Regions from separate parts of the Escherichia marmotae genome, predicted to be linked through region 2. Evidence: riboswitches for the same ligand, from Rfam matches in the RefSeq annotation. Region 2 holds a riboswitch; each other region holds the start of a gene.
What was found. Region 2 has a riboswitch for thiamine pyrophosphate ahead of thiB (thiamine ABC transporter substrate binding subunit). Riboswitches for the same ligand answer to the same signal wherever they lie in the genome.
Positions count from the first base shown of each region.

Region 1 (9,811 bases), 1.1 Mb from region 2:
GCGGCGAATCATTTGCATCGGCACATGCCCGGGGCCTTCAATCATCACCTGCACGTCATATTCCCAGGCGATTTTGGTCAGTTCGCCCAGCGTATGCAGCTCGGCAAACTGTGCTTCATCGTTAGCATCCTGAATCGAACCGGGACGCAGGCCATCGCCCAGCGACAGCGAAACGTCATAAGCGGCGCAGATTTCACAAATTTCGCGGAAGTGTTGATAGAGGAAGTTTTCCTGATGATGGGAGAGGCACCATTTCGCCATAATCGAACCGCCGCGCGACACAATACCGGTCAGACGTTTAGCGGTCATTGGCACGTAGCGCAGGAGAACGCCCGCATGAATCGTGAAGTAATCCACACCTTGCTCGGCCTGTTCCAGCAGCGTGTCTCGGAACGTTTCCCAGGTAAGATCTTCAGCGATCCCGTTAACCTTTTCCAGCGCCTGATAGATCGGCACAGTACCGATCGGCACCGGGCTGTTGCGCAAAATCCACTCGCGGGTTTCGTGAATATAGCGACCGGTAGAGAGATCCATCACAGTATCCGCTCCCCAGCGCGTGGACCACACCAGTTTTTCCACTTCTTCTTCAATGGAAGAGGTGACCGCTGAGTTGCCGATATTGGCATTCACTTTCACCAGAAAGTTGCGACCAATGATCATTGGCTCAGATTCCGGATGATTGATATTGGCGGGGATAATGGCGCGTCCGGCAGCGACTTCGTCACGGACAAACTCCGCGGTGATATTTTCCGGCAGGCGAGCACCAAAGCTCATACCCGGATGCTGGTGGCGCAAAACTTCGCTACGGATGCGCTCGCGCCCCATGTTCTCGCGAATGGCGATGAACTCCATCTCCGGCGTGATGATGCCCCGGCGGGCGTAGTGTAACTGCGTAACGCGATGGCCTGCTTTGGCGCGTTTTGGCGTTAATACGCCGCTAAAACGCAATTCATCGAGGCCATCATCCGCCAGTCGCGCTTTAGTGTAATCGGAACTGCGAACGGTGAGTGCTTCAGTGTCGCCGCGTGCATCGATCCACGGCTGGCGCAGTTTTGCCAGCCCTTGCTGTACGTTAATCGCGATTTGCGGGTCGCCATACGGGCCGGAGGTATCGTAGACCGGAATCGCTTCATTTTCTTCGTACTGTGGCTGTTCTTTGCTGCCGCCGATTAGCGTCGGGCTAAGCTGGATCTCACGCATCGGCACGTGCACGCCAGGATGTGTGCCGGTGATGTAAATCCGTTTTGAGTTGGGAAAGGCGGTGCCTTCCAGGGTATCGATAAAATGTTGGGCCTGGGCGCGTTGCTCGCGGCGGGTCAGTTTTGTTGCAGACATAGCTCATTCCAAAAGTTAAGGACGTGGCTTGTCAGACGACGGATGAAGCAAGAGATGATCGCCGCAAAGGCGATGCAATAGCAGATTAACTCTTGTTCCCTTCGCAGGTATTAGCCTGATCAGGTTCCGCGGATCCCGAATGAACGGTCTCAGCCAGTTAAGGCACTCCGACAAGAAATTAGCCCCGCAAACGGGGCGTTGAATGTAAATTACGCGTTAACAGCGCATAACTCAAGCAAGATGTTTGAGGCGGGCAGCGTCAAGCACCAGCAGAATTAGCTTATCTTCCAGCACAAAGCGTGCTTCCAGCGCTTCACCGATGTCAGATAAAACCTGTTGAAACTCAAGATAATTATCATGATCTATGGCGGTTTCCAGACTGGAATCGTAGTAATCCATAATCTGCTGCGTGTTGGCTTCCAGTTGCGGCCAAATCTTCGCGGCGCGAGCGAGCTGCCCGTTGCCTTCCAGTTTATGCAGAATGCGCTCATAAATACTGAAATGCCCGGCAGAAAGGTAATCGACCAGACTCTGGCAAAAATCATCAAGGGCTTTTTCGTTTAGCCTCATGTACGATTCTTTGCCAGGCTTAATGCCAACCAAATTGTAGTAAGCCACGAGCAGATGCTTACGTACATGTAGCCAGCGATCAACCAGTTTGTTACTTCCTCTGACGTGTTCCGTCAGGTTATCGAGCTGGTTAAGCATGATTGACTCCGCAAGTTTGTCTTCAAAAACTGCTCAGTGAGAATGTAAAAAACATGTTAAACATGCCAGTGAAGCAAAGGTAGTGCAAGAGCTATGGATCGTATAATTGAAAAATTAGATCACGGTTGGTGGATAGTCAGCCATGAGCAAAAATTATGGTTGCCGAAGGGAGAATTGCCATATGGCAAAGCGGCAAATTTTGATCTTGTGGGTCAGCGCGCACTGCAGATAGGCGAATGGCAAGGAGAACCTGTTTGGCTGGTACAACAGCAGCGTCGCCATGATATGGGCTCGGTGCGCCAGGTTATTGATCTGGACGTCGGGCTGTTTCAATTAGCCGGACGCGGCGTGCAACTGGCGGAATTTTACCGTTCGCATAAATACTGCGGATATTGCGGGCATGAAATGTACCCAAGCAAAACCGAATGGGCGATGCTGTGCAGCCACTGCCGTGAGCGTTACTACCCACAAATCGCTCCCTGCATTATCGTTGCCATCCGTCGCGATGATTCGATCCTACTTGCCCAGCATACCCGGCATCGTAACGGTGTCCATACGGTACTCGCCGGATTTGTCGAAGTCGGAGAAACCCTCGAACAGGCGGTCGCGCGGGAAGTGATGGAAGAGAGTGGCATCAAAGTCAGGAATTTGCGTTATGTGACCTCTCAGCCGTGGCCGTTTCCTCAGTCGCTGATGACTGCGTTTATGGCGGAGTATGACAGTGGTGACATCGTGATTGATCCGAAAGAACTGCTGGAGGCGAACTGGTATCGCTACGACGATTTACCATTATTGCCACCACCGGGCACTGTGGCGCGCCGTCTGATAGAAGATACGGTGGCGATGTGTCGGGCAGAGTATGAGTGATGATACACTGACCGCCTGACGCACTAAGGAACAGCCAAAATGACCGAACTCAAAAACGATCGTTATCTGCGGGCGCTGCTGCGCCAGCCCGTTGATGTCACTCCAGTATGGATGATGCGCCAGGCGGGTCGCTACCTACCGGAATATAAAGCTACTCGCGCTCAGGCGGGCGATTTTATGTCGTTGTGCAAAAACGCCGAGCTGGCGTGCGAAGTCACCTTGCAGCCGCTACGTCGCTATCCGCTGGACGCGGCGATTCTGTTTTCCGATATTCTCACCGTTCCGGATGCAATGGGGTTAGGACTCTATTTTGAAGCCGGAGAAGGCCCGCGATTCACCTCGCCAGTCACCTGTAAAGCAGACGTCGATAAACTGCCGATTCCGGATCCGGAAGATGAACTGGGTTACGTGATGAACGCAGTACGTACCATTCGTCGCGAACTGAAAGGCGAAGTACCACTAATTGGTTTTTCCGGCAGCCCGTGGACGCTGGCGACCTACATGGTGGAAGGCGGTAGTAGCAAAGCTTTCACCGTGATCAAAAAAATGATGTATGCCGATCCGCAAGCGCTGCATGCGCTACTCGATAAATTGGCGAAAAGCGTCACCCTGTACCTGAACGCGCAAATCAAAGCCGGTGCGCAAGCGGTGATGATTTTCGACACCTGGGGCGGCGTGCTCACCGGACGTGACTATCAACAGTTCTCGCTCTACTACATGCATAAAATTGTCGATGGGTTGCTGCGTGAAAACGACGGCCGCCGTGTGCCGGTAACACTGTTTACCAAAGGCGGTGGACAGTGGCTGGAAGCGATGGCGGAAACTGGTTGCGATGCGCTGGGTCTCGACTGGACAACGGATATCGCTGATGCGCGCCGCCGCGTGGGTAATAAAGTCGCGTTGCAGGGCAATATGGACCCATCGATGCTGTATGCGCCGCCAGCCCGCATTGAAGAAGAAGTGGCGACAATTCTTGCCGGTTTCGGTCATGGTGAAGGTCATGTCTTCAACCTTGGTCACGGCATTCACCAGGATGTACCGCCAGAACATGCCGGTGTCTTTGTGGAGGCAGTACATCGGTTGTCCGAACAGTACCACCGTTAAGGAGTGATTATGGATCTCGCGTCATTACGCGCTCAACAACTTGAACTGGCCTCTTCTGTGATCCGCGAGGATCGACTCGATAAAGATCCTCCGGATCTGATCGCCGGAGCCGATGTTGGGTTTGAGCAGGGCGGAGATGTGACGCGAGCGGCGATAGTGCTGCTGAAATATCCCACTCTTGAGCTGGTGGAGTATAAAGTGGCTCGCATCGCCACCACCATGCCTTACATTCCTGGTTTTCTTTCCTTCCGCGAATATCCTGCGCTGCTGGCAGCGTGGGAGATGCTGTCGCAAAAACCGGATTTAGTGTTTGTCGACGGTCATGGGATCTCGCATCCGCGTCGTCTTGGCGTCGCCAGTCATTTTGGCTTATTAGTCGATGTGCCAACCATTGGCGTGGCGAAAAAACGGCTATGCGGTAAATTCGAACCACTCTCCAGCGAACCGGGCGCACTGTCGCCGTTGATGGACAAAGGCGAGCAACTGGCCTGGGTCTGGCGTAGCAAAGCGCGCTGTAATCCGCTGTTTATTGCTACTGGTCATCGGATCAGCGTGGATAGCGCGCTGGCGTGGGTACAACGCTGCATGAAAGGCTATCGTCTGCCAGAACCAACGCGCTGGGCGGATGCTGTGGCCTCGGAACGTCCGGCGTTCGTGCGCTATACAGCAAATCAGCCCTAATTCAGGTAAACTGCGGATAATTTCCGTATTTGAGAACTCAACATGTTACAAAACCCGATTCATCTGCGCTTGGAGCGCCTGGAAAGCTGGCAGCACGTTACTTTTATGGCCTGCTTATGCGAACGCATGTACCCCAATTACGCCATGTTCTGCCAGCAAACCGGCTTCGGTGATGGGCAGATTTACCGTCGCATTCTTGATCTCATCTGGGAAACGCTGACTGTCAAAGACGCAAAAGTGAATTTCGACAGTCAACTGGAGAAATTTGAGGAAGCTATCCCTTCAGCAGATGATTTCGATCTGTACGGTGTTTATCCGGCAATCGATGCCTGCGTGGCGTTAAGTGAACTGGTTCATTCGCGTTTGAGTGGCGAAACACTGGAACACGCTGTGGAAGTCAGTAAGACTTCCATCACCACCGTTGCGATGCTGGAAATGACCCAGGCTGGTCGCGAAATGAACGATGAAGAGCTGAAAGAAAACCCGGCCGTTGAGCAAGAATGGGACATTCAGTGGGAAATATTCCGACTTTTAGCCGAGTGCGAAGAACGCGATATTGAGCTGATAAAAGGCCTTAGGGCAGACCTGCGTGAGGCGGGTGAGAGCAATATTGGTATAATTTTTCAGCAATAAGACCAGAAAACGTGAATTAACGCCTGATTTGTCGTACCTGGAGTCTTCCCTTTCGCCCCCCGTCTGGTCTACATTTGGGGGGCGAAAAAAAGTGGCTATCGGTGCGTGTATGCAGGAGAGTGCTATTCTGGCATTTCCGTCGCACTCGATGCTTAGCAAGCGATAAACACATTGTAAGGATAACTTATGAACAAGACTCAACTGATTGATGTAATTGCAGAGAAAGCAGAACTGTCCAAAACCCAGGCTAAAGCTGCTCTGGAGTCCACTCTGGCTGCAATTACTGAGTCTCTGAAAGAAGGCGATGCTGTACAACTGGTTGGTTTCGGAACCTTCAAAGTGAACCACCGCGCTGAGCGTACTGGCCGCAACCCGCAGACCGGTAAAGAAATCAAAATCGCCGCAGCTAACGTACCGGCATTTGTTTCTGGCAAGGCACTGAAAGACGCAGTTAAGTAAGATTGCGTGGCAGTGAACAGTTTTAACGAAGGGGTGATTTCACCCCTTTTGTCTTTCTGGCGTCGCACATTGATGCTGGCAGGCGTGCTGTTTCTCTCTGCCTGTAGCCACAACTCTTCACTTCCCCCTTTTACCGCCAGTGGGTTTGCCGAAGACCAGGGTGCAGTGCGCATCTGGCGAAAAGACAGCGGCGATAATATCCATCTGCTTGCCGTGTTCAGTCCGTGGCGCAATGGCGATACCACTACCCGTGAATACCGCTGGCAGGGTGATAACCTCACGCTTATCAATATCAACGTTTACAGCAAACCGCCGGTGAATATCCGCGCACGCTTTGACGAGCGCGGTGACCTGAGCTTTATGCAACGTGAATCCGACGGGCAAAAGCAGCAGCTTTCTAACGATCAAATCGATTTATACCGTTATCGTGCAGACCAGATCCGCCAGATTAGCGACGCCTTACGTCAGGGGAGAGTGGTACTGCGTCAGGGACGCTGGCATGCGATGGAACAGACTGTGACTACCTGCGAAGGGCAAACCATTAAGCCTGATTTAGATTCGCAGGCGATAGCGCATATCGAGCGCCGCCAGAGCCGCTCTTCTGTTGATGTGAGCGTGGCATGGCTGGAAGCGCCCGAGGGTTCACAATTACTGTTAGTGGCAAACTCTGATTTTTGTCGCTGGCAACCCAACGAGAAGACGTTCTGATTTACCAGTGGCCCATACCCATATGGCCGCCACCACCTCCGCAGCCACCGTAACCCATGCCCATTCCGACACCGCGTGGAATACCCGCTTCAGCCATCGCAATATCCCGTTTAACTCGCAATTCATCTAATGACTGACGTAAAGTCTCCATCTCTTTGGCGACTGCGTTAATTTTGCTGCTATCCGGTGGATTAGCGGCTAACAGGGCGTTGTATTCATAACGCTTCGTCACCAGTTGTTGTTGCAGCGCGCTGCTTTGGGCGTAAAAGTCATTATGGATTTTCTGCCACGCAGTTTGTTGTTCGCTGGTCAAAGGCGCTGCATTTTGCTGCCACATACCGTGTCCGCCGTGGGCAAATGCAGTTGTTGAGCCTATCGCCATTGCTGAAAACGCCATCATCACCAGGGCAATCTTCGTGTTCCGTTTCATGGTTAATCCTCCAGTGGTTGTCTTACTTTACGTATTGCATCTTTCGTGCCAACGATGAAACACCGATGTAACGGGCAATCTGGCGCGGTTAGCGAGTAAAAATGACCCGCTTGTGGTGGGTAGCGAGTCATTTTTACTCATTGAAAGATAAGCGTTTGTGTTACAGCGCAGGGTAGGGGGCAATAAAAGATGGCATGATTTGTGCTGTCAAAAAGGGATGAACAGGCAAAGAAGAAGATGCGTTTTATGCAACGTTCTAAAGACACATTAGCCAAATGGTTAAGCGCGATCCTCCCCGTAGTCATTGTTGGGCTGGTGGGATTGTTTGCGGTGACGGTGATTCGCGATTATGGGCGGGCAAGCGAGGCTGACCGCCAGGCATTACTGGAAAAAGGTAATGTGCTCATTCGCGCTCTGGAGTCAGGAAGTCGCGTAGGGATGGGGATGCGAATGCACCATGTGCAGCAACAGGCACTTCTGGAAGAGATGGCAGGCCAGCCAGGGGTGTTGTGGTTTGCGGTCACCGATGCGCAGGGCATTATCATTCTTCACAGTGACCCAGAAATGGTCGGGCGTGCACTCTATTCGCCTGATGAAATGCGGCAGTTAAAGCCAGAGGAAAACTCCCGCTGGCGACTGCTTGAGGACGCGGAAAAAACGCCTGCGCTTGAGGTCTATCGTTTGTTTCAGCCCATGTCAGCCTCCTGGAGGCATGGGATGCATAATATGCCGCGCTGTAACGGCAAACCTGAGCCACAGGCAGATGCACAACAGGCTATTTTTATCGCTGTTGATGCCAGTGATCTGGTTGCAACCCAGATTGGGGAGAAGCGCAATACCCTGATTATTCTCTTTGCTCTGGCGACGGTATTGCTGGCGAGCGTGTTGTCATTCTTCTGGTATCGCCGTTACCTTCGCTCGCGCCAGTTATTGCAGGATGAAATGAAGCGCAAAGAGAAGCTGGTGGCGCTGGGGCATCTGGCGGCAGGCGTCGCCCACGAAATCCGTAACCCACTTTCATCGATTAAAGGACTGGCGAAATATTTTGCCGAGCGCACGCCCGCGGGGGGCGAAGCGCATCAACTGGCGCAGGTGATGGCGAAAGAAGCCGACCGTTTGAATCGCGTGGTGAGCGAACTGCTGGAACTGGTCAAGCCAACGCACCTTGCTTTGCAGGCGGTGGAGCTCAATACCCTGATTAACCATTCATTACAACTGGTGAGCCAGGACGCTCAGAGTCGTGAGATACAGTTGTGCTTTAACGCTAACAACGGGTTGCCGGAAATTCAGGCCGACCCGGACAGACTGACTCAGGTACTGTTAAATCTTTATCTCAATGCTATTCAGGCTATTGGTGAGCATGGCGTGATTAGTGTGACGGCAAGTGAAAGCGGCAATGGCGTGAAAATTAACGTTACCGACAGCGGTAAGGGAATTGCGGCAGATCAACTGGAGGCTATCTTCACCCCGTACTTCACCACCAAAGCCGAAGGCACCGGGCTGGGGCTGGCGGTTGTGCATAATATTGTTGAACAACACGGTGGTACAATTCAGGTCGCCAGCCAGGAGGGGAAAGGTGCAACATTCACCCTCTGGCTTCCGGTGAATATTAATCGTAAGGACCCACAAGGATGAAGCACGATAACATCGATATTCTGGTGGTGGATGATGACATTAGCCACTGCACCATCTTGCAGGCATTGCTACGTGGCTGGGGCTATAACGTCGCGCTGGCGAACAGCGGGCGACAGGCGCTGGAGCAGGTGCGGGAACAGGTTTTTGATCTTGTGCTTTGCGATGTGCGAATGGCGGAGATGGACGGCATCGCCACGCTGAAAGAGATTAAAGCGTTAAATCCGGCAATTCCGGTGCTGATTATGACCGCTTACTCCAGCGTCGAGACGGCGGTAGAAGCGCTGAAAACCGGGGCACTGGATTATCTCATCAAGCCGCTGGATTTCGATAACTTGCAGGCAACGCTGGAAAAGGCGCTTGCTCATACGCAGATTGTCGCTTCTGAAACGCCTACCGTGCTAGCCAGCCAGTTTGGGATGGTTGGGAAAAGCCCGGCGATGCAACACTTACTCAGTGAAATAGCCCTCGTCGCACCATCGGAAGCAACGGTGTTGATCCACGGCGATTCTGGCACCGGCAAAGAGTTGGTTGCCAGAGCAATTCACGCCAGTAGCGCACGTAGTGAAAAACCGCTGGTAACGCTCAACTGTGCGGCACTCAACGAATCCTTACTGGAGTCCGAATTGTTCGGTCATGAAAAAGGGGCGTTTACCGGTGCCGATAAACGGCGGGAAGGGCGCTTTGTTGAGGCGGACGGCGGCACGTTGTTTCTCGATGAAATTGGCGATATTTCTCCAATGATGCAGGTTCGTCTGCTGAGTGCCATTCAGGAGCGTGAAGTCCAGCGTGTTGGCAGCAACCAGACTATTTCTGTCGATGTCCGGCTGATTGCCGCGACCCATCGCGATCTTGCCGCAGAGGTGAATGCCGGGCGTTTTCGCCAGGATCTCTACTATCGACTGAACGTGGTGGCGATTGAAGTGCCGGCGCTACGTCAACGGCGGGAAGATATTCCTCTGTTGGCAGATCATTTTCTGCAGCGCTTTGCTGAACGTAATCGCAAGGCGGTAAAAGGCTTTACGCCGCAGGCGATGGATCTGCTAATTCATTACGACTGGCCGGGGAATATTCGTGAACTGGAAAACGCAGTGGAACGGGCGGTGGTGCTACTGACCGGGGAATATATTTCCGAACGCGAGCTGCCGCTGGCGATTGCCAGTACGTCGATTCCGCTGGTGCAAAGTCAGGATATTCAGCCGCTGGTGGAAGTGGAAAAGGAGGTGATTCTGGCGGCGCTGGAGAAAACGGGCG
Region 1 is NZ_CP025979.1:3,549,182-3,558,992, forward strand. Features, by position in the region: gene thiC (phosphomethylpyrimidine synthase ThiC) at 1-1,335, opposite strand, end outside; TPP riboswitch at 1,415-1,515, opposite strand; gene C1192_RS18255 (Rsd/AlgQ family anti-sigma factor) at 1,567-2,043, opposite strand; gene nudC (NAD(+) diphosphatase) at 2,137-2,910, shown strand; gene hemE (uroporphyrinogen decarboxylase) at 2,950-4,014, shown strand; gene nfi (deoxyribonuclease V) at 4,024-4,695, shown strand; gene C1192_RS18275 (YjaG family protein) at 4,738-5,328, shown strand; gene hupA (nucleoid-associated protein HU-alpha) at 5,515-5,787, shown strand; gene C1192_RS18285 (DUF1481 domain-containing protein) at 5,800-6,495, shown strand; gene zraP (zinc resistance sensor/chaperone ZraP) at 6,497-6,925, opposite strand; gene zraS (two-component system sensor histidine kinase ZraS) at 7,163-8,560, shown strand; gene zraR (sigma-54-dependent response regulator transcription factor ZraR) at 8,557-9,811, shown strand, end outside.
Region 1: linked by a shared signal. The riboswitch ahead of thiC (phosphomethylpyrimidine synthase ThiC) and the one ahead of thiB (thiamine ABC transporter substrate binding subunit) in region 2 are both predicted to bind thiamine pyrophosphate.

Region 2 (9,811 bases):
ATTCCCAACAGCGCCGAAGCACTCGCCTTACCGCTCAATAACTCATTTGTCTTCCCCTGCCAGGCGATGCGCCCGTCGGCAACCACCACCGAGCGCGTGGCGATCCGCGCGGCATCTTCTACGCTATGTGACACCATCAATAGCGTCATTTTTTGCTGCTGGCAGCTCGTGCTCACCAGCGTCAACATCTCCTGACGCAGCGCCGGATCGAGTGCGGAGAACGGTTCATCAAGCAATAAAATGGGCTGTTCACGTACCAGACAGCGCGCTAACGCCACGCGCTGCCGCTGGCCGCCGGAAAGCTCACCCGGTAACCGCGCCATTAAATTATCAATCCCCATCTGACGGGCGATTGCGTGCATTTTCTCCTGCTGTATTGCGTTCAACTTCAATCCCGGATTCAATCCCAGCCCGATGTTCTGCGCTACCGTCAGGTGGCTGAACAGGTTGTTCTCCTGAAACAGCATTGATACCGGACGGCGTGACGGCGGTGTCGTCGTGTGATCAATACCGTCGATAGTCAGCGAACCGCTGGCTGGCGTCAGAAAACCGGCGATCAAATTCAGCAGGGTACTTTTACCTGCGCCGCTTGGCCCGAGGATCGCCACTTGCTCGCCGCGTTCCACCGTTAAGCTAAAACGCATTGGCAAATGGTGATAAAGCCAGGTGATATCAGTCAGTCTTAACATTTCGCCCCGGTAGTTTTTCAATCATGGTAAACAGCAGAAAACAGAGCAGCAGCAGAATTAATGCGGTGACCGCGCCGTCCTGGCTGCGGTAAGAGCCAATTTGCTGGTAGAGATAAAACGGCAGGGTGCGGAAATCATCGTTACCGAACAATGCCACCACACCAAAATCACCAATCGACAGCACGCAGGCAAAAGCCAGTGCCTGCGCCAGCGGACGTTTCAGGGCGCGCAGCTCGACCACTTTTAAACGCGACCAGCCTTCAATGCCCAACGACTGACACAACATGCTGTAGCGGGTGGTGATATCGCGCATCGGGTTTTCCAGCACTTTCAGCGCGTAAGGGATCGCCATTAGCGCATTGGTGAAAATCACAATGCCGTCAGCAGATTGTGGCAGGCCAGTAGTGTTGTTGAGCAATAAAAAGAAGCCCGTTGCCAGCACAATGCCGGGCATGGCGAGGATCAGCATTCCGCTCATCTCCAGTGTCTGACCAGCCAGCATTTTCTGCCGCGCCCGCAGTTCGCGACTGCTCCACAGCAGCATCATGGTCAGCACTACGCACAATACGCCTGCCGCCAGCGCGATGCGCAATGAGGTCCACAGTGCCTGCCACAGTACCGGTTGTGCCAGCACTTCTGGCAACTGGTAATTCACGCCATCAACGATCACCGCCAGTAACGGTGGCAGCAACAACAGCAGCGCCAGCACGATCAGCACCGTATCGCAAATGCGGCTGTGCAGACGATCATCCGGGTCGCGCCAACCGTGCAGCAGCGTAGTGCCGGGGGCGATGGCCTTACTTAATCGTTGGCTCAACAACACCAGTCCCAGACAGCACACCATCTGGATCAGCGCCAGCATTGCTGCGCGGGCGGGATCGTAGTCGTAACTCAGCGCCTGATAGATTGCCAGTTCGATAGTCGTCGCCTGTGGCCCGCCGCCCAGCGCCAGCACGGTGGCGAAGCTGGCGAAACAGAGCATAAAGATAAGCGCAGCAACCGGCGGGATTTGTCGCCGTAACCACGGCCATTCGACGAAGCGGAAAAAATGCCAGCCGCGCATCCCAAGCTGGGCGGCAAGTTGACGTTGTTCACCGGGGATGTTTTCCAGTGCCTGGAGTAATAAGCGGCTCGCCATCGGCAGATTAAAAAATACGTGCGCCAGCAAAATGCCTTGCAGGCCGTAGGGCGAAAAAGTCCACTCCAGCCCAAGCAATTGCCAGAGCGATGCCAGCCAGCCCTGGCGACCATAAACGCTAAGAATGCCGAAAACAGCGACCAGCACAGGCAGGATTAAGGTCATGGCGCACAGACGCAACAGCGCCTGCCGCCCCGGAAAGCGCCTGCGGTAGAGGGCGCGGGCGAGGAATATTGCGGGCACGACAGAGAGCAGCGCAGAGAGAAACGCCTGCCAGAAGGAGAAGCGCACCACATGCCACAAGTAGCTGTCCTGCCATATTGTTGCCCAGTCCCCCTGCGGCGCGTTCCACCACAGCGCGAGAAACGCCGCCAGTGCAACCGCCACCACCAGCGTGGCGGCGCTTACACCTGGAATTAACCAGCCAGGAATTAACGGCTGACGGCGCGTTGCCATTCGCTAATCCATGCCTGACGTTGTGCCGCCACTTCGGCTGGCGTGAATTCCAGCGTGGTGGCCGGTTTGGTCAGTTGTTCAAAACCGGCAGGTAGTGCGACGTTTGCTACCGGATACATCCAGTTGCCGGTTGGGATCGCATTCTGGAAAGCCGGAGAAACCATAAACTGGAGGAATTTTTGTGCCAGCTCCGGCTGCTTGCTGGCAGCGGTGCGGGCGGCGACTTCCACTTGCAGATAGTGACCTTCGCTAAAGTTGGCGGCGGCGTAGTTATCTTTCTTCTCTTCGAGAATGTGATAAGCCGGAGAAGTGGTGTAGCTCAATACCAGATCGCTTTCGCCTTTTAAAAACAGGCCATAGGCTTCGCTCCAGCCTTTGGTGACGGTGACGGTTTTCTTCGCCAGTTTCTGCCAGGCTTGCGGGGTGTCATCGCCATAGACTTTTTGCATCCACAGCAGCAGACCCAGACCTGGCGTACTGGTGCGTGGATCTTCATAAATCACCCGCCAGTTTTGATCGCTCTCAACCAGTTCTTTCAGGCTTTGCGGCGGATTTTTCAGTTTGTTCTTGTCATAGACGAAGGCGAAGTAGCCGTAATCAAATGGTACGAAAGTGTCATTATTCCAGCCGCCGGGTACATTGATCGCATCCGCTGACACGCCGCTTTTGGTAAACAGCCCGGTTTTGCTGGCGGCATCTAACAGATTGTTATCCAGACCCAGCACCACATCGGCTTTGCTGTTTTTACCTTCCATCCGCAGACGGTTGAGCAGCGAGACGCCATCTTCCAGCGCCACCAGTTTCAGTTCGCAATGACAGTCGGCTTCAAAGGCTTTTTTGACTACCGGACCTGGCCCCCAGTCGGCAGCGAAGGAGTCGTAGGTATAGACGGTCAGAACAGGTTTCGCAAAAACGGGCGCTGTGCACAGCAACAGCAAAGGAAGACATTTTTTTAACACTTTGCACCTCAAAGAAGAGTGGCAAAGGACTTGAGAAGGAGCCTCAAATCCCTTCGCCGGCGTTATCCGGATCAGGTTCGACGGGTATTTTCTCAGCGCACGCATTTGCGTGGCACCCCGTTGAGAACGGCGTTAGTGTAGTGAGTTTGTTATCAACCAGCAATCATGGATCCGGCGGTGCAAACCACGCTGATTTAAAATCGAACCATCCAAGGGTATTCATGCGCAGGCCGCGCATACTGCGTTGCCCCTGAATGATCAGCCAGTGATGGATCAATGGCACCATCGCTTTGCTGGTCACTAACTGCTGGCACCAGTTCGCCAGATTCATCTCGCCATTGCGCCAGCGCGCGGCATCGGCTTGCCAGTCGATCGGAATACAGTGTTGTAGCAGCGGCACTTCGCACAAATGCGCGAACAGCGAAAAATCCAGCGGCAGCGTAAAGTTGGCGCTGTTAAGCCAGATATCGCTTTCGATCTCTCCCGCATGCCACTGATCGTAGCTGATCTCGTTGATGTTAAGCGTTACCTGATGACTCGCCAGAATTTGCTGCATGATCCTGGCAATTACCCGATGTTCAATATGATCCTGATAAAAGGTCAGGGTAAGGCTTTCCAGCCCGGCGGGTTTTTCGCAATGCGTGGGGCGGGCATGGTGCCAACGGGGGAGCAGTCCGTAGGCCGGGAACCAGAGTTGCTGGTACTGTTCTTCCGCGAAGTAGACCAGATTGCTCGGAGAAAGAACGTAGCTTACCCAGTCTCTGACTTGCTGATTCGCCCCGCGATGGGTGCGGCTGTCGAACAGTAAATAGTAGCAACCTTCTTCCAGGCGGCTTTCAATCTCTTTTTCCTCACCCTGCGGCCCTTTCAGCATTAGCCCTCCGGCTGGCTCGTCGGCAATTTCCGGCAGAACCCAGACGTTAACTTCATCGATGAGTGCCCGATAACCGAAGAAGTCATCGAATGCCTGAATTTTCAACTGATTGGCGCTGTTACGCATTACCGCATACGGACCGGTGCCGATCGGATGACTGGCAAAGTTGCTGATGGTTTCCCATTCCCGCGGCAGGATCATCGCCGGAACTTGCCCCAGTAGTAACGGCAACCAACGATCGGGCTGCGTAAGATGGATATCCAGCGTCCAGGGCGTTGGCGAAACAATTTCAGCAATGTGGGAATAGAGCGGCTGCGTATTGAGCCGTTTCAAAGAGGCGATGACATCGTCCATTTCCAGCTCACGGCCATGATGAAATTGGATACCGGGACGTAAAAAGAAACGCCAGTGAAGTGGGGAAATTTGTTGCCAGTGGTGGGCAATGTCCGCCTCCAGTTCCCCATTTTCCTCATTTATGCGGGTTAACGCGCTGAAGATTTGCCGGGCGATATGCGTTTCGGAACGGCGTAATGCGCTGCCAGGTAGCAGATTACGCAACGGACGATAGTAGAGCACGCGCAGAATGTGCCGCCCCTGGCGGAAGCTACGCCCCAGATGGGAAACCAACATTTGCCGCACAGCGGTTTTATCACCGACGAGTTGCACCAGTTGATCGATACGATCCTGTTCCAGCAGATCCTCCGCCCGCTGTTGCTGAAGCGCAAGTCCGGTGTAGAGGAAGGTCAAACGCGAGCGTTTACCGCGGCCAACCTCCGCCTCCCACGTCAGCCAGCCACGATCCTGCATGGTGTTTAGCAGGGTGCGCATATGACGGCGGGAACAGCTCAATAACTCTGCCAGTTCGTTGAGCGTCGTGTTCTGCGATTTACCCTCGCAGCATTGCCACAGCCGGATGAACTGTTGTTGCAGACGACCTGAAGGCATAAAAGGGGAACTCCTGCGCAAAAGTCAGCAATTTTATTATCCCTATATTAAGTCAATAATTCTTAACGATGAAGCAAGGAGGTATCCCATTCGTCAGTTTTATCGGCACTATTTTGCAATGACAGCAATGATGTGCTGACTGAGTTGGTTAAGCGTTCCACAACGATTAGCCATGCTTGAATAACTGATGCAGTGGGAGGGGAGTCATTCTGACTACTGATCTGCAGACATCATGTGTGACTGAGTATTGGTGTTAATCGCCACGCCAGCAGTGAATACCTGCTGGCTTTTTTCTTTTTGGCGATTGAGTGCCGGATGCGGCGTGAATGCCTTATCCGACTCATAAAACTAGCGCATAAACGCCGGTTGCTTCTCTTCATAATCAGCAATGGCATCGCCGTGCTGCAACGTCAGACCGATGCTATCGAGACCGTTCATCATGCAGTGGCGGCGGAAGGCATCGATGGTAAAACGATAAGTTTTATTCCCCGCTTTCACCTCTTGCGCTTCCAGATCCACGTCGAAGTGAATTCCCGGATTAGCCTGCACCAGTGTAAACAGCTCGTCCACTTCGGCATCGCTTAATTTCACCGGCAGCAACTGGTTGTTAAAGCTGTTGCCGTAGAAGATGTCCGCGAAACTGGGCGCAATCACCACCTTAAATCCGTAATCGGTCAGCGCCCAGGGAGCGTGCTCACGCGAGGAGCCACAGCCGAAGTTTTCCCGCGCCAGTAAAATGGAAGCGCCCTGATATTGTGGGAAATTCAGCACGAAGTCCGGGTTTGGCTGTTGGCCTTTTTCATCCAGAAAACGCCAGTCGTTAAACAGATGCGCGCCAAAACCAGTGCGCGTCACTTTCTGCAAAAACTGTTTCGGGATAATGGCATCAGTGTCGACATTGGCGGCATCCAATGGAACAACCAGGCCTGTGTGTTTGATAAATTTCTCTGCCATGGTGTGCTCCTTATTTAATGTTGCGAATGTCAGCGAAATGACCGGTGACGGCAGCGGCGGCCGCCATTGCCGGGCTAACCAGATGCGTGCGCCCGCCGCGCCCCTGGCGGCCTTCAAAGTTACGGTTGCTGGTGGAGGCACAACGCTCGCCCGGATTCAGGCGATCGTTGTTCATCGCCAGACACATTGAGCAGCCAGGCAAGCGCCATTCAAAACCCGCTTCAATAAAAATTTTGTCCAGCCCTTCTGCTTCTGCCTGCGCTTTTACCGGGCCGGAGCCGGGAACGACCAGTGCCTGAACGCCTGGCGCAACTTTCCGCCCTTTGGCGATTTCCGCCGCTGCACGTAAATCTTCAATACGTGAGTTGGTGCAGGAACCGATAAATACTTTATCGATAGCGACTTCGGTCAGCGGAATACCCGGTTTCAGCCCCATATAGGCCAACGCTTTTTCTGCTGACGCGCGCTCAACCGGATCGGCAAACGAAGCGGGATCGGGAATATTGTCGTTCACGGAGATCACCTGGCCTGGGTTGGTGCCCCAGGTGACTTGCGGCGCAATCTCTTCTGCTTGCAGAGTAACAACGGTATCGAAAGTTGCACCTTCGTCGGTTTGCAGTGTTTTCCAGTAGGCGACGGCGTCGTCGAAATCTTTGCCTTTCGGCGCATGAAGACGGCCTTTGACATAGTTAAAGGTGGTTTCGTCCGGCGCAACCAGACCGGCTTTTGCGCCCATTTCGATTGCCATATTGCACAGGGTCATGCGACCTTCCATGCTTAAATCACGGATTGCTTCACCGCAAAACTCCACCACATGCCCGGTGCCGCCTGCACTGCCGGTTTTACCGATAATTGCCAGCACGATATCTTTCGCAGTAATTCCTGGTGCGGCTTTACCCTGGACTTCAATTTTCATGGTCTTCGCACGACCCTGCTTCAGGGTTTGCGTTGCCAGCACGTGTTCAACTTCGGAAGTACCGATGCCAAACGCCAGTGCGCCAAACGCGCCGTGGGTGGCGGTATGCGAGTCGCCGCAAACAATGGTCATTCCCGGTAAGGTGACGCCTTGTTCTGGCCCCATCACGTGGACAATTCCCTGATACGGGTGATTCAGGTCATACAGCTCGACGCCAAAATCTTTGCAGTTTTTGATCAGCTCCTGCATCTGGATGCGCGCCATTTCTCCGCAGGCATTAATGTCTTTGGTCTGGGTCGAGACGTTGTGGTCCATAGTGGCGAAAGTTTTACCTGGCTGACGTACCGGGCGTCCGTGGGTGCGCAGACCATCAAACGCCTGCGGTGACGTCACTTCATGCACCAGATGGCGGTCGATATATAACAGCGGGGTTTCGTTTTCAGCTTCGTAAACTACATGAGCGTCGAACAATTTTTCGTATAACGTCTTAGCCATAATTACACCCCTTCTGCCACATAGCGGGCAATGATATCGCCCATTTCATCGGTACTTACGGCGGCAGCGCCACGGGCCAAATCTCCGGTGCGAATGCCTTCTTCTAATGCGCGGTTAATGGCGCGTTCAATAGCGGAAGCCGCATCATCGGCATCCAGGCTGTAGCGCAACAGCAGCGCCAGCGACAGAATTTGCGCAATTGGGTTAGCGATGTTTTTGCCTGCGATATCCGGCGCAGAGCCGCCTGCCGGTTCATACAGACCAAAACCTTGTTCGTTCAGGCTGGCGGAAGGTAACATCCCCATCGAACCGGTAATCATCGCGCATTCGTCAGAAAGAATGTCACCAAACAGGTTGGAGCACAGCAGCACGTCAAATTGCGACGGATCTTTAATCAACTGCATGGTGGCGTTGTCGATGTACATATGTGCCAGTTCAACATCCGGATATTCAATGGCGATCTCGTTAACGATCTCCCGCCATAAAATAGAGGATTGCAGCACGTTGGCTTTGTCGATTGACGTGACTTTGCGGCGACGTTTGCGGGCAGATTCAAACGCGATGCGGGCAATGCGCTCGATCTCAAAACGGTGATATACCTCGGTATCAAACGCTTTTTCATACTGACAGCTACCTTCACGGCCTTTCGGTTGACCGAAATAGATGCCGCCGGTTAACTCACGCACGCACAGGATGTCGAAGCCGTTAGCAGCAATATCAGCACGCAGCGGACAGAATGCTTCCAGCCCCTGATACAGTTTTGCCGGGCGCAGATTGCTGAATAATTTGAAATGTTTACGCAGAGGTAACAGCGCGCCGCGTTCTGGTTGTTGGTCTGGCGGCAAATGCTCCCACTTCGGGCCACCTACCGAGCCAAACAGTACGGCATCGGCTTGTTCACAGCCTTCAACCGTCGCTGGCGGCAACGGCTGCCCGTGGTTATCAATGGCTGCGCCGCCGACATCATAATGGCTGGTGGTGATACGCATCGCAAAGCGGTTACGCACGGCATCCAGTACTTTCAGGGCCTGGGTCATGACTTCCGGTCCGATCCCATCCCCAGGTAAAACAGCAATATGGTAATTCTTCGACATCACACGGTTTCCTTGTTGTTTTCGTTGTGTTGAGCTTTGCGTTGTAACTCTTTTTCGACTTCTGCGGCGCGCCAGATATTGTTCAGCACGTGCACCATTGCTTTGGCGGAGGACTCGACAATATCGGTGGCCAGGCCGACGCCGTGGAAGCGGCGACCGTTGTAGTTAGCGACGATATCCACCTGACCCAGCGCATCTTTACCGTGGCCTTTGGCGGTCAGGCTGTATTTCACCAGTTCGACGTTGTAGTCAGTGATACGGTTAATCGCCTGGTAGACGGCATCGACCGGGCCATTACCGTTGGCGGCTTCCGCTTTGACTTCCCCGCCACAGGCCAGTTTGACGGCGGCAGTGGCGATATCGTTAGACCCCGACTGCACACTGAAGTAATCCAGACGGAAGTGTTCCGGTTCTTCTTGCTGTTTATCAATAAAGGCCAGAGCCTCCAGGTCGTAATCAAATACCTGGCCTTTTTTATCTGCCAGTTTCAGGAAAGCGTCGTACAGATTGTCTAAATTATATTCACTTTCTTTATATCCCATCTCATCCATGCGGTGTTTTACTGCCGCACGACCAGAACGAGAGGTCAGATTTAACTGGATTTGGTTCAGACCAATAGATTCTGGTGTCATGATTTCGTAGTTTTCGCGATTTTTCAGCACGCCATCCTGATGAATACCGGAGGAGTGTGCGAACGCGCCGCTGCCAACAATGGCTTTGTTTGCCGGGATCGGCATATTGCAAATCTGGCTAACTAACTGACTGGTGCGCCATATCTCCTGGTGATTAATGGCGGTGTGGACGTTGAGAATATCCTTACGCACTTTGATCGCCATGATCACTTCTTCCAGCGAACAGTTACCCGCACGTTCACCGATCCCGTTCATCGCACCTTCTACCTGCCGTGCTCCGGCATGTACCGCCGCCAGCGAGTTGCCGACCGCCAGGCCTAAATCATCGTGAGTGTGTACGGAAATAATGGCTTTATCGATGTTTGGTACGCGTTCATACAGACCTCTGATGATTCCGGCGAACTCAAATGGCATGGTATAGCCCACGGTGTCCGGGATGTTGATGGTAGTGGCACCGGCGTTAATTGCTGCTTCGACCACTCGCGCCAGATCGGCAATCGGTGTGCGTCCGGCGTCTTCGCAAGAAAATTCAACATCATCGGTGTAATTGCGTGCACGTTTCACCATATAGATGGCGCGTTCGATCACCTCATCCAGCGTGCTGCGCAGCTTGGTGGCAATGTGCATTGGGGAGGTGGCAATAAAGGTATGAATACGGA
Region 2 is NZ_CP025979.1:2,442,048-2,451,858, reverse strand. Features, by position in the region: gene thiQ (thiamine ABC transporter ATP-binding protein ThiQ) at 1-689, opposite strand, end outside; gene thiP (thiamine/thiamine pyrophosphate ABC transporter permease ThiP) at 673-2,283, opposite strand; gene thiB (thiamine ABC transporter substrate binding subunit) at 2,259-3,242, opposite strand; TPP riboswitch at 3,273-3,372, opposite strand; gene sgrR (DNA-binding transcriptional regulator SgrR) at 3,406-5,061, opposite strand; gene leuD (3-isopropylmalate dehydratase small subunit) at 5,410-6,015, opposite strand; gene leuC (3-isopropylmalate dehydratase large subunit) at 6,026-7,426, opposite strand; gene leuB (3-isopropylmalate dehydrogenase) at 7,429-8,520, opposite strand; gene leuA (2-isopropylmalate synthase) at 8,520-9,811, opposite strand, start outside.

Region 3 (9,811 bases), 2.2 Mb from region 2:
GATTCGAATAGCAAAAGATTTGACCGGGCGATAACCATAAAAGTGGATGTAGTCTTTAATCTGAATTGCTGTCGACCAGAAAAAATTCACCGTCTGACGAGGATAAATCGCCACGATGGAAATTAGCCCCAGAGCGCAGAACAAGGCGGTGAATTTTTTTCGACTGGCTATTTTTAGCTGCATTGGTTTCATCCCTGAATTTCAGCGCGAACACGCTGAAAAATGCCAAAGCAGCTATAGTATGATGCTCACCACCAGGCGTGAAAGTGGTGAACCGGACCATTCCCGTGGCCAACTTCCAGCGTGTCGGCCTGGGCTAACGCCGCTGATAGCCAGCTTTTTGCTTCCTGTACGGTGTCAGCCCAATTCGTGTGACGCGGACGCAGCGCTGCCAGCGCCGCAGATAATGTACAACCAGTGCCATGCGTGTTTTTGGTCATAATACGCGGTGCGGTAAACCGTTGTTCGCCGTCGCGGGTAAACAACCAGTCCGGGCTTTGCTCATCATCCAGATGACCACCTTTCATCAACACGGCACCACAGCCCATCGCCAATAATTCACGCCCCTGCTCCAGCATTTCCTGTTCATTACGCGCGTGTGGAGAATCGAGTAAAGCAGCAGCCTCCGGCAAATTTGGGGTGATTAATGAAACCTGCGGCAATAATTGACTGCGTAGCGTGGCAACCGCCGAAGGTGAAAGCAGCGGATCACCGCTTTTAGCCAGCATAACGGTATCCAGCACCACGTTTTGGATCTGGTAACGTTGCAGCCGTTCTGCCACCGCTTCAACAATATCCGTCTCTGCCAGCATGCCGATTTTGGTGGTATCGATTCGCACATCGCTGAACACTGAGTCGAGTTGTGCGGCAACAAAGTCAGGCTCAATGCGATACACCGACTGTACACCGCGGGTATTTTGCGCCACCAGTGCGGTGATTACCGAACAACCATAAGCGCCAAGTGCCGAGAAGGTTTTAAGATCGGCCTGAATCCCCGCACCACCACTCGGATCAGTACCGGCAATCGTCAGAGCGTTAACCCGTTTCATGCCTGCACCTCCTGCGTCAGTTGCCAGAGCGCATCAAGGAAATGGGGGATAAAACTGCCCGGCCCTTCGCTTCTGGCGACCGCACGTTCTCCGGCTTGTTTCATCCAGTGGCAGGCAGATGCAACATTTTCCAGCGTATCGCCCGGTAATGCACAACTGGCAGCGACAACTGCCGATAATGCACAACCAGTTCCTACTACTTTGGTCATTAACGGATCGCCGCCGTGAATGCCAACGATGCGACGACCATCGGTAACATAATCTACCTCGCCCGTGACCACGACGACAGCCCCGGTTTCATTCGCCAGTGTTTGTGCTGCGGGTAACGCGTTGGCTGCGGCGTCGGTGGAATCCACACCGCGACCACCATTGGCGATACCAGCTAATGCCATAATTTCAGAGGCATTACCGCGTATCGCCGCTGGCTTTAACGATAAAAGTTCGTGGCAAAAATGACGGCGATATTCGAGTGCGCCAACTGCGACCGGATCAAGCGTCCAGGGGGTTTGGGAGCGTGTTGCCTGTTCTACGGCAGCACGCATCGCTTGTGCTCGTAGCTGCGTCAGTGTGCCTACGTTAATCAACAAGGCACTGGCGATGGCCGCAAACTGACTGGCCTCTTCGGTTTCGATAACCATCGCTGGCGATGCACCGAGCGCCAGTAAAGTATTGGCGGTAAAAGTTTGCACCACATCATTGGTCATGCAATGCACAAGGGGAGAGTGTTGGTGAAAGAGGTGTAACGTGCGCGCAGATTGCGCGGAACTCAGCAGGTCGACTTGCATAGTTTGCTCCTGCCATAACGTGAAGAAGCGATGACCTGATGGTCTGTGACTTCCCTACGCTGGCATTATCCAGATCAGGTGATACGGGTATTTCTCAGCCTTCACGCAGAAGGGCACCCCGAGTCGTTTGGTTGCGATGATGGATCGCAGATAAGGATGGTAAGGCCCCGCGCACACGTTGTAAACGAGGAAAAACGGCGATATTACAATAACGTTGTGAAATTATTTTATATAAGAATCCAGCACCTTCAGAACGACATCCAGATCTTCTTCACGCTTTAATTCATCGCCCTGATGAACAATGTGTTCCGTCAGATGGCCTTTAATCACTTCTCGCATCAAGCCGTTTACCGCACCACGAATGGCGGCAATCTGTTGTAGTACGGCAGCACATTCGTGCGGCTCGTCGAGCATTTTCTTGAGCGCGACGACCTGTCCCTGAATCTTACTGGCACGCGCTTTCAGTTTCTGTTTATCACGGATGGTATGAGACATGGCAACACCTGGTTAACAAGAACATGGAAAATCATAGCACTATTAATCTACTGGGGGGTAGTATCATGTACTGGGGGGGAGTAGAATCAGGGCGTCGATTTAATACTAAGAATTATTATCATGACCGAATTTACCACTCTTCTTCAGCAAGGAAACGCCTGGTTTTTCATCCCCAGCGCCATCTTACTTGGTGCGCTTCATGGGCTGGAGCCAGGGCACTCAAAAACGATGATGGCAGCGTTTATCATCGCCATTAAAGGCACCATTAAACAGGCGGTGATGCTTGGACTGACGGCAACTATTTCACATACGGCGGTGGTCTGGTTGATTGCCTTTGGCGGGATGGTGATCAGCAAACGCTTTACTGCGCAGTCAGCGGAGCCGTGGCTTCAGTTGATTTCCGCGGTGATCATTCTTGGCACCGCATTCTGGATGTTCTGGCGTACTTGGCGCGGTGAAAGAAACTGGCTTGAGAATATGCACGAGCATCACCATCATGACCATGAACATCATCACGACCATGATCACGAACATCATCACCATCACGAGCATGGTCAGAGCGACGAGTATCAGGATGCTCATGCGCTGGCCCATGCCAGTGACATTAACCGACGCTTTGATGGTAGAGAGGTCACCAACTGGCAAATTTTGCTGTTTGGCTTAACCGGCGGGCTTATCCCCTGCCCTGCGGCAATAACAGTGTTGTTGATTTGCATTCAGTTGAAAGCCCTCACATTGGGTGCAACTCTGGTCGTCAGTTTCAGCATCGGCCTGGCATTAACGCTGGTCACCGTAGGCGTTGGCGCAGCAATCAGTGTTCAGCAGGTTGCAAAACGCTGGAGCGGATTTAACACCCTCGCTAAACGTGCCCCCTATTTTTCCAGTCTGTTAATTGGTTTAGTCGGATTGTATATGGGAGTGCATGGCTTTATGGGTATTATGAGATAAAACAATCACCTGGGCTTCGTTATCCCTTTAGCCCAGGATGATTCTTAAATCAGCTTATTCCGCTCACTTCTCGCTCAATGAGGATGCTTTTGCTGCATCCTTTCATTTACACTTTTTACGAAATCATGGGATCACTAACAAAATATCTCTTGTCGGTTATATTGTATGGCAGGAAAGATATGCGACTGATTTTACTGATCCCCAAAGTGGAGAGTATATGACCATAAAAAATAAGATGTTGCTGGGTGCGCTTTTGCTGGTAACCAGCGCAGCATGGGCCGCACCAGCCACCGCGGGTTCGACCAATTCCTCGGGAATTTCGAAGTATGAGTTAAGCAGTTTCATTGCTGACTTCAAGCATTTCAAACCAGGTGACACCGTACCAGAAATGTACCGTACCGATGAGTACAACATTAAGCAGTGGCAGTTGCGTAACTTGCCCGCACCTGACGCTGGAACCCACTGGACCTATATGGGCGGTGCATATGTGCTGATCAATGATACCGACGGAAAAATCATTAAAGCCTACGACGGTGAGATTTTTTATCATCGCTAAAAAAAGCCCCCTCGGAGAGAGGGGGAAATGCAGACACCTTATTATTTTTTATTATTAGCCACTTGCTCGTCTTGTTTGTTATTAGTCGTATTTCACGTTGATCAGTGCAGTTGCCTCAAGTGCACCCAATTTAACTTTATTTTTATCGTATACATAGTAACTGGCCAGGACAGGTATATTAATAATATTACTATTTAAAGGAGCTCCGGGTTTATCTGTTTTCCATAATGATGTCGCCGCGCCCTGATCGCCGCTAGCAGAAATTTTGATGGCTGCTTCAGTCCCTTTTGGTGGTTCTTTTAGATCCAAAACAAATCCTACACCATTATCTATGTTGCCACGCAAAATTGTATTGCTTCCTGTAACTAAGTCACTGCTGGAAAGATATACGACCATATTCCGCGATGCTTGTTTTGTGCCGCCGAAAAGATTATCACACTTCAACGTAATTATTCCTTCCTTACTGTTCGCCGTAATCTTTCCCTGACTTCTGAGTTGGGACAAGGCAATATCATCTACTTTTATTATTGTGTTTTCAGGCTTACAGGTCGTATTTTTAGGATAATAGGAAATACTTAACCCAAGCGTAAATGTATCCCCCGCCAGTTTACTGGTGAGATAACTTACACACCAGTTAATCTTCAATGTCTTACAAATGCCCAACCAAAAGTCAATGGATGAAGATGACTCACCGCCAATATTTGCAATCACAGTATCTGAAATAAACCAGGTAGGTTTTCTTTCTCCAGTAAAATCAGGTGTACCTTTGGATATTTTAACCACATAGGGTAATACTGCCTGCGCATTGCTGGATTTCCCAATCGTGTCACTGGTTTTACCTAAAGACTCTATTTTAACCTTTAACTTTTCGCCATTACCAAAAGGTCCAACTTCAACCCAATCACTTTGGATATTTTTATAGACTATTTTATCCGTGCTCGTATCACAAGATATCCCCGTAAACACGACACTTTTACTAAAGGAAACCTCATTCGCTAAAATCTCCCCCACATTAATACTATCAGTAATATTTAATGATGCAGTGGTACGACATCCAGCCCAGGTAAAATTAGCCCATAAAATAAAAATTAGTAACATTCCATTTCTGAAAATCATATTCCACCTCTCACCGACAGATATACTTTTTACTTTCATCAATCTCTTTACCGAAGGTGATTGTGCATGAAAGCCCTTGTTGCTTATCAATTGCCACATTAACCGCTGGTGGTATTTCATTGGTGCGAATAAAAAGCTGACTTCCCTGGCCGACAACGCCAATATTATGGCCGTGGGTATCATTGACTTCGTAGCCAAATGTTAACGGTTGCCCATCCACTCTTAATGCTTTTATAAACCAGGGTTTGCGTTGATCGGTGTCGAAATTGACCAGAACGACCGCGCCGCGATAAGGGGCGGCAATTTTACGGTTACCGCGTAATTCTGTTTCACTGTCACTTTGCGATACATCCAGCATCAGGTGATTTTCCCGATGAGGAGTTATTCCGTCGTATATCACGACACCATTACGGTTCGTGGTGCGATATTTTTGCCCATTCACATAAGCATCTTTAATTCCCGGCGCATGCATCACGGCAAAAGTTTCAGAAAGACGATTCGCCAGATTAACGCCACCCGACCAGGCGACAATGCCCCCTGAAACACTGGCTCCAGCCTGCCGATAATTACTCGACTGACTATAACTGCCATTCACTGTCGCCACAGGCGCGTTCCAGGTTAAATTCGCCCCTGCTGTCGTTTCATTTCCCTGATGTTGATGACTCAGGTTGACACCATAATTGAACTGATCTCGACTCCCTACTGTTCCTGATAATCCCGTATTATTTGAGGCAAAACCCTGATCATCAAACGTCGTTGAGTTAGACATATATATTTGCCGACGAGGCGTCGTAACGTCATCTCCCCAGTCAAAGGGTATCGATATAAAAATATTAAAGCGTTTCTCTTCATGATGATTCTCGTCATATGCCTGACTTGCCGCGAGGGTATAGCTTATCCGTTGCAAATTATTGGAATAACTCAACTGATAATCTTTACTGCTGCCGCTACGCCCCCAGTAATCCCGCCATAAAGTACTTAATGACACAGATCCCCAGCCTTCTGGCATTGACTGACTCATATTGGCGGAAAAGCTATTTTTGCGACCAAAATCATTCTGGTAATAATCGGCAATGTCATAGACATCGTTTTTATCACGACGATAATTATCTTTATTATTTGCCCACACATAATCGTTAAACGTCCGGTAATCACGCGACGAATAACGCCAGGCCGCCAGACCAAAACGTGTCGATGTTTGGCTCAAAAATTTGTTATAAGCAATTTGATAACTTTGCCCGTTAAACACATCACCATTGTCTTGCTTACTGTGCGATTTAGTTGCGTCGACTGAAATTGCGCCAATGCGCGTGTTCCAACCTGTTCCCAGGGTAAACGCGTAGTAATTATTAGCAATCATCGTGCCGCCATACAGCGTCAATAAGTTATTAAAACCATACTGATAACCTGCCTGGACAAAATCACTTTGCTTGCTCGCACCTTCAATATGACTACGGCCCGCTGCAAAATCATATTTCGACACGCCGGGTTGCAGCATATTAGGTACTGCCGCATAAGGCACCAGATATGTAGTAACTGAACCATCGGCTTCCTTAACACTCACATCAAGATCCGCACCTCCGCCCGCTAACTGCAAATCACTAATCGAAAACGGGCCTGGTGGAACCTCTTTCTGATAAACGACAAAACCGTTCTGTTCAATAGTTACCAGCGCGTTACTCTGGGCAATCCCCTGTACCCGCGGGGTAAAATTTTGCTTCGAGTTTGGCAACATCTGCATATCACGAAATAACCGAACTCCGCTGAAGCGAACGGAATCAAATATATCGGCTGACGTGTACATATCACCAATACGCAGCGTGCCGAGAATTTGAGAAAATCCACGTTCCAGATACAGTGTATTGCTTTTCCACTCCCCTGTATTGTTATCTGTTTTGCTAAAACTGGCATCAGAATGCAGTTGCCACCCCAGAAAATTTAACCCGCTGTTAAAACGTACATAGGTACTTTTGCTATTTCCCGACGCTTTATAGTCGCTGTAATACTGACTCACATAATAAGAGGTGTAAACCGCATTAATTCCCCGTTCCCAGTTTTCCGGTGGAACATAGCCACTTTCCAGCTCTTCCACCCAGGCTTGCGGAACACTGAAATCGAGACGAAAAACGCCGATATCCCAGGCATAACTCCCCCCCTGAACAAGTTGCTCTAATGTTAAACATTGCTTGTCGCTGGCAAAGTTATCGGTATTAATACCTAACCGTTTGATAATATCCCTCGATAAACACGTTTCTTGCGGATTATCTTTAACGCTAATTTCATACTTACCGCGCCATTGTTTATTAACATAAATATCGATTTCATATTGGCCAGGCAAAGGTTGATTATCATCCAGACGAATATGAGCAACCTGTTGGTCTTTCATTCCCCCCATCATAAAATGGGTATCAAAGGTTTCTTCAGCCGCATAAGCTTCAATGCCGAGCAATAACGCAACGATTGCTGATGCAAGTGGGGTCATTCTCAACATAGGCAGCTCCTGCAATTAAATTTTGTCACTAATATAGTTGCCATGATCATCAATAATGGTCAGATGCCAGCTATTTGCATTATTATTTTTTACGTTAACACTCTGACTTTCTAATGGTGCAATCATGATAGTTTCATAATTAACTTTGACATTATTGGCTTTTACATCAGAAATCGTTACCCAATTCGCTGAGTCATTTTTTATCACCAAATGATTACCACTGCGATTCACCAGCAATTTTTTAAATATTGCTTTGTTTACCGGTGGGATACCCGCCGGTCGATAAAACAATTTAATTCTGTTTTGCATCGCAAACTTCAGTGCATTCTTGCCTTCTTGTTCTGGACTATTTGGTGGAATATCCAGAATATTCAGATAAAAAATACTCTCTTTATTAGTGGGCAGTTTATTCGGCATGATTTTAATTTTTACTTGCTGCCCGGAATTTGCCCCTATTTTTGCCACTGGTGGCGTTAACATAAAAGGAACCTGGATTTTTTCTGGTGGGAGTGAAGTATCACCATCATCAATCCACGCCTGAAGCAGCGAAGAGCGATCACCCTGATTCATCAACTGTACCATCACTTCTTTTTTTTCTGCCGGGTAAATAATACGTGTCCCGTAGATAACAACTCCGGCATGTGCAGGAAAAACCATCGAAGAGATGAGCAAGGGTAATAATCCTTTCATCTTAATTCCTCTTTAAATTAAAAGGCCGCCATGGGGATAGCGGCCATGTCTATTACCTGGAGAAACTTGCAAATTTATTTAATTATTAATCCTGGGCTACACGCATAACTAAAGAAGATACTACATCACCTGATTGCACTGAGTTTTCTGTCAGTTTCAGATATTTCGCTTTAAACGGGATCGCATATTGACCATCCGCTGTTTTATAACTTTCAATATTAAAAGGTGCAGAAACATCCAGGACATCGCTGTTATCACCTAAATAAAGATAGTAGCCCACGGTATCGTTACTACTGGCTATAGCTTTATCGTTGCCAATTATTTTATCGTTGGTAATCAACGAAAGTTTTACACCAGCAACCTCTTTCGGACAGCTAATTTTTAACATGCTACTGGTTACACCGACCGCATCATCATAGGTAGAATATTTAGATTTACCATCAAAGACAGTAGTTGGTACAGTCGGCATATTAATACTTACTGAATCACCACCTGCTTCGAATTTACATGGGGACTCTGCAATATTCCCTTTAATGGTTAAAGTCCCGGTATCAACATCAGCAGCAAATACCTCAGCACTCATGAAAAAAGAAGAAAAGACAGCGGCAGCAATAATTGAACGTTTCATAACATGTTCCTTAATAGAATTTATTTTTGGTTGTTAAGAGTCTGTATCTCTTGGGAACAAATTTCTCACGCTTCAAAAGTTACCGCAATGTAAACACATTGTTTTATTGATTTAAAGCAAATTAACTATTGCAATATAAACGCAACAAATAGCTAATGGTATTAAATATTTATCAAATCTATTAATTAATACGAATTACTGTAGCTGTCATTTTTAATATCAATAAAAAAGCTGAAATCATTCACATGAATGATTTCAGCTTTCTAAACTCTTTAACCCCGATATTGCCAGATTTAATCGTAGCGATTTAAAACGATTTGCCGTTTGTTCCCATTACCCGCAGCAACCAGCTCTGTCGTGACGCCTTTTACCGGTGAAGAAATCCGATGGCGGGAATCAACGCTTTGCAATACCTGACCGCAATGCTGTTGGGGCTGGCTATTAACAATATCCATACTGCATGTCGGGGGGCTGATCCTGCCATTGATAGTTAATGTGGCGGTATCTGATGAAAACGCGGGAGACGCCAATCCATAGGCGAGAAAAATAATTCCTGACAGCCAATACTTATTCATTGAACGTTATCCCTGTAGTAAAGGTTATGCCTGGATAGATTGAGTGCATAACAAACTATAGCTGTACATCCACTACACAGCCACGAAGGATGGTAAATGGGCATTGCCTGCACGATCAATCTACTTTGTTCAGTTTCGGACGAAGATCCGCAGAATATTCGCAGCATTAAAAAAGCTGTTCATTATAGCTGCAAAAATAAATACACCGCATCAATGTAACATTGCTGCGGTGTATGAAGTGTACCCAGAAAGGTTAATACGCGTTAGACTGCGCGGAAGGAGATCTCGCCAGGAATAACTTCTCCCTGCCAGTGGAGCTGGGCAGCAACGCGGTCAGCCAGTTGACGATAGATAGCGGTAAATTCGCTCTCCGGACGGCTGATAACGGTCGGTGTGCCTTTGTCGAGGTCTTCACGCAGGCTAATGTGCAGCGGCATCTGACCCAGCAACTGCGTGTGATATTTCTCAGCCAGTTTCT
Region 3 is NZ_CP025979.1:291,103-300,913, reverse strand. Features, by position in the region: gene C1192_RS01455 (glycoside hydrolase family 25 protein) at 1-183, opposite strand, end outside; gene thiD (bifunctional hydroxymethylpyrimidine kinase/phosphomethylpyrimidine kinase) at 249-1,049, opposite strand; gene thiM (hydroxyethylthiazole kinase) at 1,046-1,834, opposite strand; TPP riboswitch at 1,869-1,965, opposite strand; gene rcnR (Ni(II)/Co(II)-binding transcriptional repressor RcnR) at 2,057-2,329, opposite strand; gene C1192_RS01435 (nickel/cobalt efflux protein RcnA) at 2,450-3,277, shown strand; gene rcnB (Ni(II)/Co(II) efflux transporter accessory subunit RcnB) at 3,495-3,833, shown strand; gene C1192_RS01425 (fimbrial protein) at 3,915-4,949, opposite strand; gene C1192_RS01420 (fimbrial biogenesis outer membrane usher protein) at 4,960-7,440, opposite strand; gene C1192_RS01415 (fimbria/pilus periplasmic chaperone) at 7,456-8,130, opposite strand; gene C1192_RS01410 (fimbrial protein) at 8,216-8,758, opposite strand; gene C1192_RS01405 (DUF2574 family protein) at 9,052-9,333, opposite strand; gene apbC (iron-sulfur cluster carrier protein ApbC) at 9,597-9,811, opposite strand, start outside.
Region 3: linked by a shared signal. The riboswitch ahead of thiM (hydroxyethylthiazole kinase) and the one ahead of thiB (thiamine ABC transporter substrate binding subunit) in region 2 are both predicted to bind thiamine pyrophosphate.